Regions from separate parts of the Lysinibacillus sp. OL1 genome, predicted to be linked through region 1. Evidence: riboswitches for the same ligand, from Rfam matches in the RefSeq annotation. Region 1 holds a riboswitch; each other region holds the start of a gene.
The links. Region 1 has a riboswitch for cobalamin ahead of EW028_RS21550 (FecCD family ABC transporter permease). Riboswitches for the same ligand answer to the same signal wherever they lie in the genome.

Region 1 (4,026 bases):
GAGTAAGGGTGATTTTACAGTCGCTCTTTCTACGAATGGAAAAGATGAGCTTGGGGATTTATCAAATGCTATCCAGCTTTTATCCAATGATTTAAATCATCTAAGGCAAGAGCGTAAGGAGTTTTTATCGAGTATTGCACATGAGCTTCGTACACCACTAACTTTTATTAAAGGCTATACAGACATTCTTGCTAAACGGGATTTAACAGGGCAAGATCGTCAAAAGTATTTAGCTATTATAATAGAAGAAACAAATAGACTTTCAAGATTAATTAAAGATTTATTTGATTTAGCGAAAATGGATGAAAATTCATTTGTAATTGAAAAACATTGCTTATATTTAGAGCCGTTTTTTACAAACATTGAAGAAAAATTAAGTCCCGCGTTTCAAGATAAAGGTATCTATTTGGTTGTACGTTGTGATAATGGCTTAACACTATGTGCAGATGAAGCAAGACTTGAGCAAATCGTGATTAATCTATTAAATAATGCATTCATCTATTGTGCGTCAGGAGATATGACTACAGTTACTGTAAAACAAGACCGTGGAATTTTAAGCATCGTCGTTGAAGACACAGGGAAAGGAATTCCAAAGAAGGATTTACCGTATATTTTTGATCGGTTTTATCGAGTGGAAAAATCACGTAGTCGTGCATTAGGTGGATCTGGACTTGGGCTTGCTATTGTCAAGGAGCTTGTACAAGCACATGGGGGAGAAATAAAGGTTAGAAGTGAAATAAATAAAGGGACTACTTTTGAATTGTCATTTAAAGGAGTAGAAACGAATGAAAACGATTTTATGCATTGATGATGAACCAAGAATGTTAGATTTATTAACCCTTTATTTGGAACCACTATTTATTTGTAAAGCAATGTCTTCTATACAAGAGGCATTGGATTTTTTAGAAGAAGAGCATGTGGATTTAGTTCTTTTGGATATTATGATGCCAGAGATGGATGGGTGGCAGGTTTGCCAGGAAATTAGGAAGTTTTGGGATGTTCCTATCATTATGCTTACTGCAAAAGGAGAACACGCTGATATTGTAAAAGGTTTAAACCTTGGTGCAGATGACTACATTTTAAAGCCTTTTGATGAGGAAGAGTTGTTAGCACGCATACATGCTGTATTAAGAAGAACGATATCTGAAGACAAAGTGATTAACTTTGAAGGGCTTTGTTTAGATAGAGAGTCCTTTGAAGTATATTTTCAACATAAGGCAATTCCATTAACACCAAAGGAATTTGCCATGCTCGCCCTATTTTTAGATTATCAAAATAGAGCATTTTCTAGAGAACACCTTATCCATGCCGTTTGGGGATTTGATGTAACGATTGAAGATCGTACCATCGATTCACATGTACGTAATTTACGAGAAAAATTAAGAAAAAGTGGTTTTCCGGCGGATGATTACTTGCAAACCGTTTGGGGCATCGGCTATAAATGGCATAAGTCTGCAAAGAGAAAGCAAATGGAACATAAAAGCTAGAAATTAACCTCTACCAGAATTGAAGGTAGAGGTTATTTCTATTATTTTGAACTAAGCTAAGAAATGATGGATATGACCTATGAAAAACATCTAGCACAAGTAGGGGGAGATATACTATTGAATGGGCATAATCTTCAATGTTTTTTGTAATCTATAGGCGAAGATACCAGCAAAAATAGCTAAAATAATATCTTTTGGTAGTGGAGGAATCATCCAAAGCCAAGCGAGCTTATATGAAAAATTCTCTGGCGCACTTGCCCAAAGCTTATAGGCAAAAAACATCCAATTTGTTCCTATCAAATAATTTATAGCCGTTGCTACCAAAGCAGCTACGATAAAACTTTTCTTTGTCCCGCTTCGTTCTACGATCAATCCTGCAACAAATGCAGCTAATATAAATGTAATAATAAACCCAAAGGTAGGGCTTAAAATTTGGCCAATTCCACCACCGAAACGAGCAAAGACAGGGGCTCCTGCCAATCCTACGCACATATAAATTGTGCAGGCGAGCGCACCTTTTCTACTACCAAGAATAAGCCCTGCTAAAATTGCAAAGAAGGTTTGAAGCGTAATGGGTACACCACCAACTACCATAAAAGGTGCAAAGGAAGTGATATTAGCACCCACCATCATTAGCGTTGAAAATAACCCAATGTAGGTAATGTCAACAGTTCTTAACTTATGGTGACTATGTTGTGTAACAGTTGCCATGAATTTCACCTCGTTTTATAAGTTATTACTGCTAGTGTAAAAAACGAATGTATTTGTGTCAACTTTGTTGTTTATTTAAGTTAACTCAATTGCTGAATTAAATTGAAGTAGACTATCTATCTATAAAAATGTATGATAGAACCGTCACCATTTTATAACTTCAAATACTATTGGTGTGACATTTTTAAATGTCACTTAAAAGGGAAGTCGGTGGAAGTCCGACGCTGTCCCGCAACTGTAACGAGGAATCCTATAATATGATTTGCCACTGTTTAAGAATGGGAAGGCAATTATAGGATAGTGAATCGAAGCCAGGAGACCTGCCATTTAGTAATACCTGTAATGCCCACGAGGATGCAAGCAATACGGACAATAGCTGGATATTTTTCTGACTTTGTTTAATCTAGGGTATTTCTATGCGCATTTTCGCATGGGATACCTTTTTTTATTGCTTCATTCATCAATATATTCAGTAGGAGTTTAAAACAGATGAATAAAAAATTTATGTTATTTTCCTTCGTACTTTTCATGGTATTAATTGTTTCAATGACCTTTGCTGTAATGGTTGGCTCAGTTTCAGTTACTCCGTTATATGTATGGAAAGTTATTCTTTCTAAAATTCCTTTTATACAAAATTCGATCGAGCAAGATTGGAGTCGCTCTCAGGAAATCATCATCTGGCAAATAAGAGCACCTCGTGTTTTGCTAGCAGCGATAGTAGGAGCGGGGTTAGCTATTGCAGGGGCAGCCATTCAGGCACTAGTACGTAATTCTATTGCAGACCCGTATATTCTAGGGATTTCTTCAGGGGCAGCTGTCGGCGCTACTTCTGTGATTATTTTAGGAGCCTTTTCATTTTTAGGTATTTACGCTCTTTCAGTATCCGCATTCCTTGGTTCATTACTTGCCATTGCACTTGTCTTTTTCTTATCACGTGTTGGGGGACGTGTCTCTATTTTCCGCTTGCTATTGGCAGGCATGGCTGTGTCCTTTATCTTAACGGCTATCTCTAACTTTATTTTAATGATGTCAAAGCAAGAAGGGGCCTTAAAGGCTGTTATGTTTTGGATGCTAGGTAGTTTAGCTGGAGCCAAATGGAATAATATTGTGATTCCAGCTTTCGTATTCTTTATTGTATTTGGGCTACTGTGGCTACACTATCGCAATTTAAATTTATTATTACTAGGAGAAGAGGCGGCAGTGACATTAGGCGTTAATCTTCAGCAATTCCGTATTCAGTTAATACTACTAGTATCTCTATTAACAGGTGTGCTTGTCGCAGTTAGTGGTTCTATAGGATTTGTGGGATTAATTATTCCCCATATTGTGCGTTTAATTGTGGGCTCAAACTATAAATACGTAATACCTATCAGTGCTTTAATAGGTGGAATATTCTTAGTGTGGGCAGATGCCTTTGCTCGAATTATTATTGCTCCTCAGGAAATGCCAATTGGTATTATTACAGCTTTTTGTGGAGGACCATTTTTCATTTGGCTTCTCCGTCGTAACAACTATTCTTTCGGTGAAGGAGATTAACTTCCATGACATTAGAAGCGAAACAAGTATCATTCTCCATTTACGATCAGCGTATACTGCATGATGTAAGCATTCAAATAAAAGAAAAACAATTTGTTGGATTAATTGGTCCTAATGGGAGCGGAAAATCAACATTGTTAAAAAATATGTATCGTCTCCTAAAACCTGAAAGTGGATCGGTAGTATTAAATGAGCAAGATATATTAAAGCAATCAAGTAAAGCAATTGCGAAAAATTTGGCTGTTGTAAGCCAAGAGACACCCGTATTATTTGATTTCACTGTGCATGATTT
Region 2 (4,026 bases), on a different contig from region 1:
TCGCTTTAAAATGAAAGCTTCAAATGACTTTATCGGTCGTATGATGACTGATATTCAGCAAGCAGCTGGCACGTTCGATGACCCGATTTTATCCGAAACGGATGTTATCCTAACAGGTCGTGCACCTGTTGCCACTTTAATGAGCTACAGTACAACCTTTGCCGCCTATACAAATGGGAAAGGTGCACTCACACTCCAATTTGATGGCTATGATGTGTGCCATAATACAGAGGATGTGATTGCACAGATTGGCTACGATAAAAATGCCGACCCTGAGTATAGTTCCTCTAGTATCTTTTGTGCTAAGGGCAAAGGATATTCGGTTCCATGGCAAGAAGCACAGGCAGCCATGCATTGCCTGTAGGATGGGATGAGCCTGCTCGCTTCGGGTATTTCCTCGGCTTCCACGGGTATCCATCGCTCTAGCGCGGGTATTTCTTGCTTGGGCATCAATATATCTCTACCCTACAATAAGATATTACAAGCCCTCCAAAAAATGGAGGGCTTGTTTTTATAGTGCACCGACAGCTTTCTTTGTTGGATTGTCCAACAAATATGCGGGTTCAACTATTACATAGTCATGCTTGTTCGTAAAATCAATGAGTACCTTACCAGGTTGACTTTTTAATAGTTGTAGATGATCAATTAATTGCAGTAAAAGCTCGTGACCGTTGCCACGTGGATGCCAGTTGAAATGATAATCATTTAACGCTTGCACCGCTTCAATAAATTGGGCATATTCCTGCTGCACAAATGCAATGAGTTTGTCATGATGAGATGCTAAATCATATAAATATGTTTCGTAAAAGCGCATGACAATCGAGCATAATAAGTCATTGACACGAGCGGCACTTAAAACAGGCTTGGGCTCCAATGATAGACGGTCGAGGTTGGGCTTTGCGCGTGTAGAATCAATGCGCGTAATTAAGTGATACGCTTCTCCTTTGACCTCATAGACAATCGGATTGGTCGGCATGTACATCATAAAACTATTCGTCTTTGTTTTTAGTTCATCTGCTATGGCTGCTTTCGCTAAAAGATGACCGTCCACATCCCCATTTTGTATCCAAATAATTTCTTTATTATATAAGATTTGCTCAAAGAAGCGATCATTGCGAATCAGCTTCGTTGCTAATAATTGATCGATCAGAGACTCGACCACCATTCTTGTTTTCGCTTTCTTGGCAACTTCTGTGCGTGGTTGCTTACAAATGTTCAGATCTTCATAAGGCGTTTCCAACGTTGTCGTTACATGAATATTTGTCATACGTGCATCCCCTTTGCGTACATATTTTCAAAACAAAAAGGACTCCCTACTTTTGAGGAAATCCTTCATTTTATCTTCTTTCATCACACAATGCCAAACAAACCCTAAGTATGTGTGAACGAGTTCGATTATGAACCCTTTCATTTACTATGGGCGTTTGACGTACTGTGACGAACAGAGCATTCTGTTTTGTCAACATGCCACCTCCTATTCCTCGTAGGTTTATGGTGTGTACTCGTAACAGGCAGGTATCCTGACTCATGGTCATCGCCACTTTTCCCCTTCCCATCATTTGACAGTGGTTGCTGAAAAGTCGCTCACATTTACAGTTGCGGGACAGTGTCGGATTCACACCGACTTCCCTTTTAAGCAAATTGCACGCAATTTACACCTATTACTACACGCTATTCAGTTGTCATAGGAATCGAGTGTACTCCACATTCCTATTAGATTACTAAAATCAATTGTAAAGTAGTGTTTTTCTAAAGTCAAATATCATAATATTTTCCAAACTACTAATAAAGTTATAGCGGGATATAAAAAAGGTGAACTGCGTATTTTTTATCTTTCATTGACTTTATAATGAAAGATAGTGTACTTCTAATAGTGGAAGGATGAAAAATATGAAAACAAGTCAACAATTAGTAACGAGTAATTTAGAGGAAAAAATGAAACTATTTACTCGAGCCGTTTCTGGACAAATTATAGAGGAAGCTCATTTTGTCATAGCCAATACAAATATTCCAACTGATACATTTAATTTGTTAGTAGCGAAATCGCCTATAATTCATAAGGAAAATCATCTTAAACAAAGGATTAATCATTTCATTGTGAATAAGCTCCCCTTCAGCACGTGGGTGGATGTCAACTATCTAAGCGATGATTGGCTACAGCTGATAAAAGACTGCAATTTACAGGAAGCTGAGCGAAATATGATGATGAAGCTTGACCATACACTTCACACAGGTCCACGAATTTCCAATTATCTTACCATCACAGAAGTAAGTAACAAGGAAGAGCTTCTACAATATAAGGAAGTTTTTCTAAGTTTATTTGGAGAAACAGCAGAAAGAGATGCATTAGAAATTTACTTTCATCAATTCTCACAGGAAAAACTAGCATCAAATGCTCGCATGTTTATTGGTTGTATAAATGAAGTACCTATCGCTACGGGATTATTAATCGACAGTAAACATAGCTATGGGATTTATGATGTGATGACAAAAGATGCGTATAGGGGCAAGGGTTATGGCAGTGAGATGTTTCAATTCCTACTCAGTCAAACAATCGATAAGCAAAAGCCCGTAGTCTTACAGGCATCAGAGGATGGAAAAAATATTTATAAACGCTTCGGGTTTAAAGAAGTCGGAGAAATGATTGTATTTGAATAAAACTTCGCCAAGGCGCTCTTATTTACACTTGACAGTATTTTCGAGCTTACCGTAATCATGAAGCTGATTTAAAATCCGTTACACCGGACCCCTTCCTGGCACGACAGAAAAGCCTCGCAAATCTGCGGGCTTTTGGTTGTGCACATGTACTATTAGCACCTTCATTACGTCCCCAAAACATACTGTGCTAAGACGCTTTGCACCTTATAAATATTTGTCGCCTTATTGAAGTTTTTTTGAATCGGTAATGGACTGCCAGACACCCATATTTTAAGCTCTGCATCTAAATCAAATGTTCCAGCTGTTTCGACTGAAAAATGAACGATATTTTTATAGGGAATGGAATGATACTCTGTTTTCTTGCCAGTCACTCCTTGCTTATCAATGAGGATTAATCGTTTATTGGTAAAAATAAACGTGTCTCTAATAATTTTATAGGCGTTCTTGACTGTCTCGTTTGGAATTAATAAATTATGGACCTCCTCCTGTAGTTTTTCTAAATTCACCTCGCTTGCATTGCCGATCAATCCATCAAATAAGCCCACTATCTGTCCCCTTTCGCTCTCGTTTATTTAATGTATTACAAAGAAGTGAGAGCTACGACAGGAAATGGTGGTATTATTTAGCCTATAGAGGGGGTGAGTGGTTGCGAATAATGATAGCTGCCTTAGTGTCTCTACTAGCCGTTGTTTTACTAGGATGTAATGAAAAACCAGATGATAAATTAGCTAAGGTCAGCATTTCTATTGGTGCTAAATTTAACAAGGTGAACACTGATTTTTTTAAAGAATATACGGATGAAGAATCACTTACACTATTCCAACAAGCCATTGCAACAACAGTCAAAAACGAGGGTGTTGTCAATATGGCTTCGCCAGAATATGATGTACAAATAGTGGACAAGGCAGGAAACAAATATCGCTATCATCTTTGGTTAGGTGATAAAGGGCAAAACAGTAGTTTGATGCATGTCGAGGATACGCATACGATCTACACAATATCTGAGGAGTTCACTGAAAAATGAGCTGCGCTCGTTCACTCATAAAAAAAACACTTCCCATTCAAAGGAAGTGTTTTGCCAAATCAATGATCCATTGCCTGAAACAGCATTTTTGCATAGCTGTCCGTGAAGGTAAAGCCGTTATTCTCTTTGTTGCTCTCATCAACAATGGTTCCAGCCTTCATCACATAAATGCGATCGCATAAATAGGAAACAGCCTTTAAGTCATGAGAGATAAAGAGAATGGCCATTGCCCTTTCTTTATTCAAGGTCTTTAATAAATCAACGATTTCTCGTTGAATCAAGCGATCTAGGCTTGAAATAATTTCATCACATACGATTAATTGTGGCTCGACCAAAAGGGATCG
Region 3 (4,026 bases), on a different contig from region 1:
CAGTAGCCCATGATGGTCACGCTCAAACAGATGCTTTTCAACAAGGCGCTGATTGCCTACAGATAAATGATCGGCATGACAGGCATTGGTGAAGGTATTACCTGTTCCACGTGGATTTGGCTCCATTAATAAATGAACTTCTGCATAATGCTTGAGGGGCTCGAAATGACCATAGCCCGTTACGGTCGTCGCAATGGTTTCCATGTATAAAATTTGCGGCTCACCAAAGGAGACAGCTAATGAAAAACGCGTCATTAATACCTCTGTCAGGACCTCCAATTGAATGGCACCCATAATATGCACATGGATTTCCTGAAATTTTTCCTGCCAGACCACACGCAAGGACGGCTCTTCTGCTTCGAGTAACCGGAAAATCTGTAGCACTTCCTTGATATGCTGATCACCCTCATATTGAACCTTTGCCTGTAAAGTTGGGACAAGCTCATAGGGCTGTGATAGCATCGTTGTACCGATTCGATCCCCAATGTTTGCCTGGCTCAGTCCTTTGACAGCGAAAATTTCTCCTGCCTCTACCTGTTGAACGGTCTCAAAGCGACTGCCGTTATAAAGGCGAATTTCGGTCACTTTTTCTGTTACTTCGTCAAATGAAAATTCATCTCGTACATGCAACGAGCCCTTGGTTGCCTTCATAAAGGTTAAACGCTGGTGACCATCATGACGAATCTTAAAAACCTCGCCCTCAAATGGGGCATCCTTGTCAAAATGGGAAGCCGTTAACAGCGGGAGCTGGTCAAGAAATTCCTGAATGCCCTCATCCTTTAAGGCCGAGCCAGCAAAGCAAGGGAAGGCACCTTCATTTTTAATCATTTCCTTTAATTGAGCAAGACACTGTTCATGCTCCAATGACTCATATAGAAAGGCATCAAGCAATTTTTCGTCGCGCTCCGCCAGCCATTCCATAATATTATTTGATACATAGTCTGCTCGCAGTGGCTCATCGATGAACAAAACATGCTGAGAGCAATCTTTGCGAAGCTGGCTGATGACAGCCTCCATATTGGCACCCTCACGATCCATTTTGTTGATAAAGAAGAAGGTAGGGACATGGTATTGACGTAAAAGTTGCCACACTGTTTCTGTATGGCCCTGTATCCCTTCGACAGCGCTAATGATAATAATGGCATAATCCATCACACGAATGGCACGCTCCATCTCAGGGGAGAAATCGACATGCCCTGGCGTATCAATCAATGTGTATGTATCATCGCCAATATTCATGCGCCCTTGCTCGGCAAATATCGTAATGCCCCGTCTGCGCTCTAGCTCATGATGATCAAGAAAGGTATCCTGATGATCAACACGCCCCCGTGCTTGAATACTATTTGTATGAAAAAGCACTTGCTCAGAGAAGGTCGTTTTTCCTGCATCCACGTGCGCAAGTACACCGATCGTTTTGTACATAAGAAATCCTCGTTTCTATAGAATGCTATCTTTTTATTGTAACAGAATACTAGCTTCTATATTTCTTGTAAAATAGTTCGTCTTTATGTCGAAATAGTGCTAATATAATGATGATTATACTTTTAGTGTCATACTACTGATTGCGCGATAAATTTTCTTCTGCTAGTCTATCAATAGTATTGACCATTATAGAACGTATTGGTGCAAATGGCATTTGTCATTTGCTTAAAAGGGAAATCGGTGCAATTCCGATGCTGTCCCGCAACTGTAAATGGGGAGTCTATACAGCATGCCACTGTAGTGAAACTATGGGAAGGCGTATAGATGATGAACCTAAGCCAGGATACCTGCCAGTATGTATTTTTTGACTAAGAACCACGAGGATGGGGATAGTGATGAAGGTAATGATACCGTTATTTCACTATGCTACTCTCTTGGCGACAAGAGGGTTTTTTTATGCCCTTCCAACTACCTTAGTAGTAAAGAAGTCTCTGATTTCTTTCTATATTTTAACAGCAAAGGAGAAAAGGACATGAAGAAATGGAAAAGTATATGGCTGATGATGATCATTGCCTTGGTCGCTGTTTTAGGGGCTTGTAACGCAAAGGACAAAACGGAATCAGCTGCACAAGGTGAAAAGGTTGAGCCATCTGAGGCGGCAGCAGAAGTAACCATTGAAAATAATGACACAACTCAAACATATACGGAAGCACCAACAAAAGCGATTAGCTTAAATCAACATGTGACAGAAATCATGCTTGCACTTGGTTTAGAGGATTCTATGGTAGGGACAGCTTACTTAGATGATAAAATCTATGAACCACTGCAAGAGGCATACGATAAGGTCCCTGTTCTTTCCGATCAATACCCAACGAAGGAGCAAGTCATCGATGCCGAGGCAGATTTCCTATATGCTGGCTGGAAAAGTGGCTTTGGCGAAAAGGGTGTAGGCACACCAGAAGAGCTTGAAGAATTAGGCATCCATACGTATTTACATACGGCTTCCAACATGACAAAGCCAACAATAGAAGATATTTTCACTGATATTCGCAATATCGCGAAGATTTTCCGTATTGAGGATCGTGGCGAAGCTTTAATTGAGCAAATGACGAAAGATGTAGAGGCAGTACAAGCTAAATTACCAAAAGATAGCGAAAAATTACGTGTTCTTGTGTTTGATAGCGGTGAAAAGGATGTATTTACAGCTGGTCAAAACTTTATGAATGAGCTTGTGACAATCGCGGGTGGACAAAATATCTTTGGTGATGTGGAATCTGGCTGGACAACTGTGTCGAAGGAAGATGCAGTAGACCGCAACCCAGAGGTAGTTGTCGTGATTGATTACGGTGAAACAACGGCAGACCAAAAGATCCAATTCTTAAAAAATGATCCAGCCTTAAAGGAGATGGAAGCGGTCAAAAATGAGCGCTTTGTCATACTGCCACTTTCAGCAGCGTCTGAAGGGGTTCGTGCGGCAGAGGCCATTGAAATTTTAGCAAAGGGCTTCTATCCTGAAAACTTTTAATCCATTCGAGCTAGCGTTTTGCTAGCTCCTTTTTTATAAGGAGCGATAAAAATGAACGCATTTCAAAAAAATGTACCAGATCAAACATTTGAAACACTGAACGGTCATGGTGAGTTTACCCGTCTAGCCGTTAGCCCTGGCATTATTAATAAGCATTATACTCCTGCACAATTCCAAAAAATAGCCGAAATTGCTGGCGAAAAGGGGGCGATAAAATATTCTGCTTCCTATAGTATACTCGTATCCATACCAACGTGCGATGCCACGGAAGCGGTGCAAGCCTTACAGGAAGCAGGTCTTTATGTTGCTCCCTCTGGTTCAATCATAGCCATGAAGGCCTGCGATTTTTGTGATGGGGAGAAAATGGAGGCTGCTCCGATAACCGAACAGCTCTATCATGCCATAGAGGGGATGAAGGTACCTGCAAGAGTGCGTGTCAATATTAATGGCTGTGCATCAGCTTGCTACAATGCAGTCTATGATGATATTGGACTCGTTTACCAACAAGAAAGCTTTGATGTCTATTTAGGGGCAGTACCAATGGGAGCAAAGGCACAGGCTGGCACGTTATTCGCTAAGAGGGTAGACGTCACACAAATTGAAGATTTTTTACTGCACCTGATAAACCTTTATAAGGAGCATGCTCGCCCAAATGAGCCCTTTTATAAATTTTATCGCAGAACAAAGTCAGCAGAATATTGGGAACTAGTGAAAAATTCAATTCAATAGAGGAATATTACTTAGGGTGTCGAAGTATTGTAGTAAGGCACAGAAAATTACAATACAAAGGAGCAAGAACATGACATCGAAACAAGGGATTCAACCAGAAGATCTTTATCACTTAAAATCAGTAGCAGATCCACAGCTTTCACCAGATGGGACAGAGGTAGTTTATGTAGAGACTCGTATGGACGAGAAGAAAAATGACTATATATCGAATTTGTTTTACATAAACTTGAAGGACAAAACAACACAGCAATGGACATTTGGTGAAGATAGAACGAGTTCCCCTGTTTGGTCACCAGATGGCAGTCAAATTGCATTTTTGTCAACGAGAACAGGTAAGTCGCAAATTTATG
Region 4 (4,026 bases), on a different contig from region 1:
AGGACTAGTAAAATAGCTGCCATGCCTAGCCAATTTTTCTTGCTATAAGAGCCCATCTCTTGCCAGTAGACGGCCTCGCCTCCACGTGATTGCATGGCATTGTTGAGCTCTCGGCTACGCTGAAACATTTCCACAAATAATGCCACAATAAGCATGGAGACAGAGCGTAGCCATTGCATCGGTGAATGATAGCCAAGACGTGCTTGCTGGGCGAGATGTATATTTTGCATGCTTTCTAAAAACATAAAAATAAAACGATAGATTAGTTCGACGAGCTCCACTAATAAAGAGGGGAGTCGCCATTGTCGTAGCACATAACATATTCCTTGTACGGAAGTGGTTAGAATTAAAAAGTATAAACAACTAATGCTGCCAAGGACAATAAAGAACAGCTGTTGCGCTGCTAACACACTTGCATTCCCGATAAAGACAGTCCAATTCCTAAATGTAAACGACCAAATATGGGCAGGGAGTGTATTCGTTGATGATGTAAAGGAAAGTAAAATAGATACGAGACTTGTTAATAAGAAAAAGCTAGGTAGCAATAATAATTTGCCGTAGTATGCAAGCGGAATTTTTGCACCTAAAATGATAAAAGCACTCATTACAAAAAATGTAATGAGTGAAAGTCGTTCATCTCTCATGATGAGCGTTATGAGAAGTAGTCCAAGTGAAAATATCATTTTTTCTAGCGGATGAACGGACGCTAGCTTATTCAGATAGGCATACTTATCAATGAGTAACATAATGGTTAACCTTCTTTGTGTTTGCCACGCATATAGCCGATGAAGTAGCCAATAAAGCCAGCTCCTATAGCTGCCTGTAGCACGAATAATAAGCTTTCGATTTCACCACTTGGTGGCTCCCATAGACTTTCAAACCATGGTTCATATTCCGCATTAATTTCACCAATAGCTGCTTCTGCTTCTCCATCAGCACCACCAAATTCAGCACCTTTTTGTATGAATAAGGGAATGATGGCTAACAACACAACAATTGCTAATAACAATAAATTTTTTTTCATTTGTTAATGTGCCTCCTTTGTTGAGAAAACACGTAACGTTTTTAATTCGCTAACATTGTATTTTTTCAAGAAATTCATCACAATGACCGTTAAAATTCCTTCACTCACTGCTAAAGGAATTTGAGTTAAGGCAAAAATACCTGCAAACTTTGTAAAGGATGCCATAAAGCCTCCAACCTCTGAAGGAAAGGCTAGTGCTAGTTGTACAGAAGTCACAATGTATGTACCTAAATCACCAAGCATAGCTGCAAAGAATATGGCTAGTGAAAATGACAACCCTACTTTTTGAGCCCCTTTAAAGACAAAGTAAGCAATAAAAGGACCAACAATAGCCATAGAAAAGGCATTAGCCCCTAAAGTTGTAATTCCTCCATGAGCTAATAATAAAGATTGAAATAATAAAACGATTGTTCCAATTACACTCATTGCTAGAGGGCCAAAGAGTACTGTCCCAAGTCCTACACCAGTTGGGTGAGAGCAACTACCTGTAACTGAAGGGATTTTTAGGGCGGATAGCACAAAGGCAAAGGCTCCTGAAAGCCCCAAAAGCATTTTGGTTTCAGGATTTTCATCAATGGTTTTTCGAATAGAACGCAATCCTAGAATGATAAATGGGATAGAGATCACCCACCAAAAAATAGCCCATTCGATTGGTAAAAAACCTTCCATGATATGCATGGCAAAGGCACGTTTTGGCACGATTAAAAAGGCCAGTAAAAAATAACTAAGTTTCCACCATGATAATGTCAAAAAGCTTTCCTCCTAACTAATTAATAGATTTTTAGAATATTGCGTGCGTAATTAAAAAAAGCACTTCTCCTTAGGTGGAAAAGTGCATAGCTAAAAAAGCAAATAACAGTCTCATCTGCTAAGCCGCACACCTATCCTCGTAGGTTGAAACGATCACTTATTTTTCGGCAGGTCTCCTGGCTCTAGTTCAATGCTTTATAGGTCTTCCCATCCGTTGGACAGTGACATATTCTATAAAGCTCCCTATTACAGTGGCGGGACCGCGCCGGACTCAAACCGGCTTCCCTTTTAAGCAAAATGACAAGCACTTTGCACCGAAAAACATTCAAATTGTGAGATTTCACGACAAAGTGTAACATGAATTTCCATAAATATGCTATACCTTTTATGAAATTTTTTAAATTAAAGGTCAACGGTGAATATTCTGATAAAAGTTTGTGCGCAAATTATATAGATTGTATAAATTTCATACCTAGTTCCATTCAAAATTGATAAATTTGTCATAAATTTTTAAAGAAATATTGAAATTTTAAAATAATAAGATATGATAAAGACAGTTTTCTATTTAAAATTCTACTAAAAATTTCATATAAAACGTCAATAAGTGCTCGAATAGCTCGAGATAATAGGGAAATTGGTGAAAATCCAATACAGCCCCCGCTACTGTAATAGCTGATGAAATCGCAAAGCCACTGGTACAAACTTGGGAAGGTGCGACAGTAAAATGAAGCTTAAGTCAGGAAACCTGCTTATTTGATTGTGCATGCAAACTTTTCGGAGGGAGAAGTTGAAGCGAAAGCGGGTACCTGTATTTCATTCTATTCGTTTTTATTTGGCTTCTACAAAACCTTTACTCTTCGTTATAGAGTAAAGGTTTTTCTTTTTCCAAAAAGCAAATGAGGGGAGACAGAACATGACAACTTGGAATTTAGAGGGGATGAAAACACATCTCTTTATTTGCAATGGCAGTAGCTGCATGAAAAAGGATGGGGAGGAAATTACCTTAGCCATTCGAGATGAGATACAGCGGCAAGCACTCGATCAGGAAATACATACGACAAGAACGCGCTGTAATGGACGCTGCAAGGATGCTTGTGTGGTAATCGCTTATCCTCAAGGAAACTGGTATCGTGTGCCATCAACAGAGCATGCTAGAACACTAGTACAAGATTTACATCATGAATCCTTATACAACGAACATGTCTTTACACTTCGTGAAGGTACATTACAGCGTACTGCTCAAACAACTGCCATTAAAGGGATCGAAAAGGTGAAAGAGGGGTAACAACATGGCGCAAAAAGGAAAAATTTTCGTAGTAGGCTTTGGACCTGGAGATTTTAAGCATATTACGACACGTGCAGTAGAGGCTTTACAACAAAGTGATATGATTATAGGCTATAAAACCTATGTAGAGCTGATTCAAGATTTAGTAAGTGCAAAATCGATTGTTAGTACAGGCATGACAGAAGAAGTGTCGCGTGCACAGGAAGCCGTTCGTCAAGCCGAAGCAGGGAGCATCGTCTCAGTAATTTCGAGTGGTGATGCAGGCGTCTATGGCATGGCAGGATTAGTCTATGAGGTGTTAATTGAGCTAGGCTGGACAGAAGCTACAGGAATTGAAGTAGAAATTGTTCCTGGGATTTCTGCGATTAATTCATGCGCTAGCATACTTGGTGCACCTATTATGCATGATGCTTGTACAATCAGTTTGAGTGACCATCTAACACCTTGGAATTTAATTGCAAAGCGTGTCGAGGCAGCTGCAATGGCGGACTTTGTCATTGCTTTATACAATCCTAAAAGTGGACGTCGAACAAGACAAATTGTCGAGGCTCAACGAATACTCTTAGAATATCGTTCGCCAGACACACCAGTTGGGCTTGTGAAAAGTGCCTATCGAGAACGTCAAGAAGTGACCATGACAACACTAGCAGAAATGCTAGAACATGATATTGGTATGCTGACAACTGTCATTATCGGGAATTCGTCAACATTTTTCTATGACAATAAGATGATTACGCCCCGCGGTTACCAACGTAAATATACCCTGGGTGAAGAGAAACAGCCATTACGTCCACATCAACGTTTACGCGAAGAAAATGAACCTTGGGCAATGAACCAAGAGACAGGAACAGCGCGAAATGACTTTACGGCTGACCCTAATGCAGGGCGCTTTAATAAACCCAGTATAGCCGCTACGCCAAAGCCGAAAAAAACAGCTCTTGAAATGGCTACAGCGGCACTTGCAATG

Region 2: it holds a riboswitch for cobalamin, as region 1 does, so the genes downstream of both, EW028_RS06565 (hypothetical protein) here and EW028_RS21550 (FecCD family ABC transporter permease) in region 1, are expected to answer to the same signal.
Region 3: it holds a riboswitch for cobalamin, as region 1 does, so the genes downstream of both, EW028_RS06555 (ABC transporter substrate-binding protein) here and EW028_RS21550 (FecCD family ABC transporter permease) in region 1, are expected to answer to the same signal.
Region 4: it holds a riboswitch for cobalamin, as region 1 does, so the genes downstream of both, EW028_RS15660 ((2Fe-2S) ferredoxin domain-containing protein) here and EW028_RS21550 (FecCD family ABC transporter permease) in region 1, are expected to answer to the same signal.

Annotation. Positions count from the first base shown of each region.
Region 1 covers NZ_SJDS01000016.1:44,205-48,230, reverse strand. Annotated here, with positions in the region: gene EW028_RS21565 (sensor histidine kinase) at 1-808, shown strand, start outside; gene EW028_RS21560 (response regulator transcription factor) at 786-1,487, shown strand; gene EW028_RS21555 (biotin transporter BioY) at 1,602-2,198, opposite strand; cobalamin riboswitch at 2,353-2,540, shown strand; gene EW028_RS21550 (FecCD family ABC transporter permease) at 2,688-3,734, shown strand; gene EW028_RS21545 (heme ABC transporter ATP-binding protein) at 3,740-4,026, shown strand, end outside.
Region 2 covers NZ_SJDS01000002.1:440,483-444,508, forward strand. Annotated here, with positions in the region: gene EW028_RS06560 (elongation factor G) at 1-364, shown strand, start outside; gene EW028_RS06565 (hypothetical protein) at 512-1,267, opposite strand; cobalamin riboswitch at 1,494-1,677, opposite strand; gene EW028_RS06570 (GNAT family N-acetyltransferase) at 1,891-2,658, shown strand; gene EW028_RS06575 (PH domain-containing protein) at 2,823-3,203, opposite strand; gene EW028_RS06580 (YhfM domain-containing protein) at 3,314-3,682, shown strand; gene EW028_RS06585 (ABC transporter ATP-binding protein) at 3,742-4,026, opposite strand, start outside.
Region 3 covers NZ_SJDS01000002.1:436,305-440,330, reverse strand. Annotated here, with positions in the region: gene EW028_RS06560 (elongation factor G) at 1-1,422, opposite strand, end outside; cobalamin riboswitch at 1,605-1,791, shown strand; gene EW028_RS06555 (ABC transporter substrate-binding protein) at 1,955-2,947, shown strand; gene EW028_RS06550 (precorrin-3B methylase) at 2,999-3,676, shown strand; gene EW028_RS06545 (S9 family peptidase) at 3,747-4,026, shown strand, end outside.
Region 4 covers NZ_SJDS01000008.1:174,184-178,209, reverse strand. Annotated here, with positions in the region: gene cbiQ (cobalt ECF transporter T component CbiQ) at 1-746, opposite strand, end outside; gene EW028_RS15670 (energy-coupling factor ABC transporter substrate-binding protein) at 752-1,024, opposite strand; gene EW028_RS15665 (energy-coupling factor ABC transporter permease) at 1,028-1,774, opposite strand; cobalamin riboswitch at 1,924-2,108, opposite strand; cobalamin riboswitch at 2,360-2,541, shown strand; gene EW028_RS15660 ((2Fe-2S) ferredoxin domain-containing protein) at 2,688-3,059, shown strand; gene cobJ (precorrin-3B C(17)-methyltransferase) at 3,064-4,026, shown strand, end outside.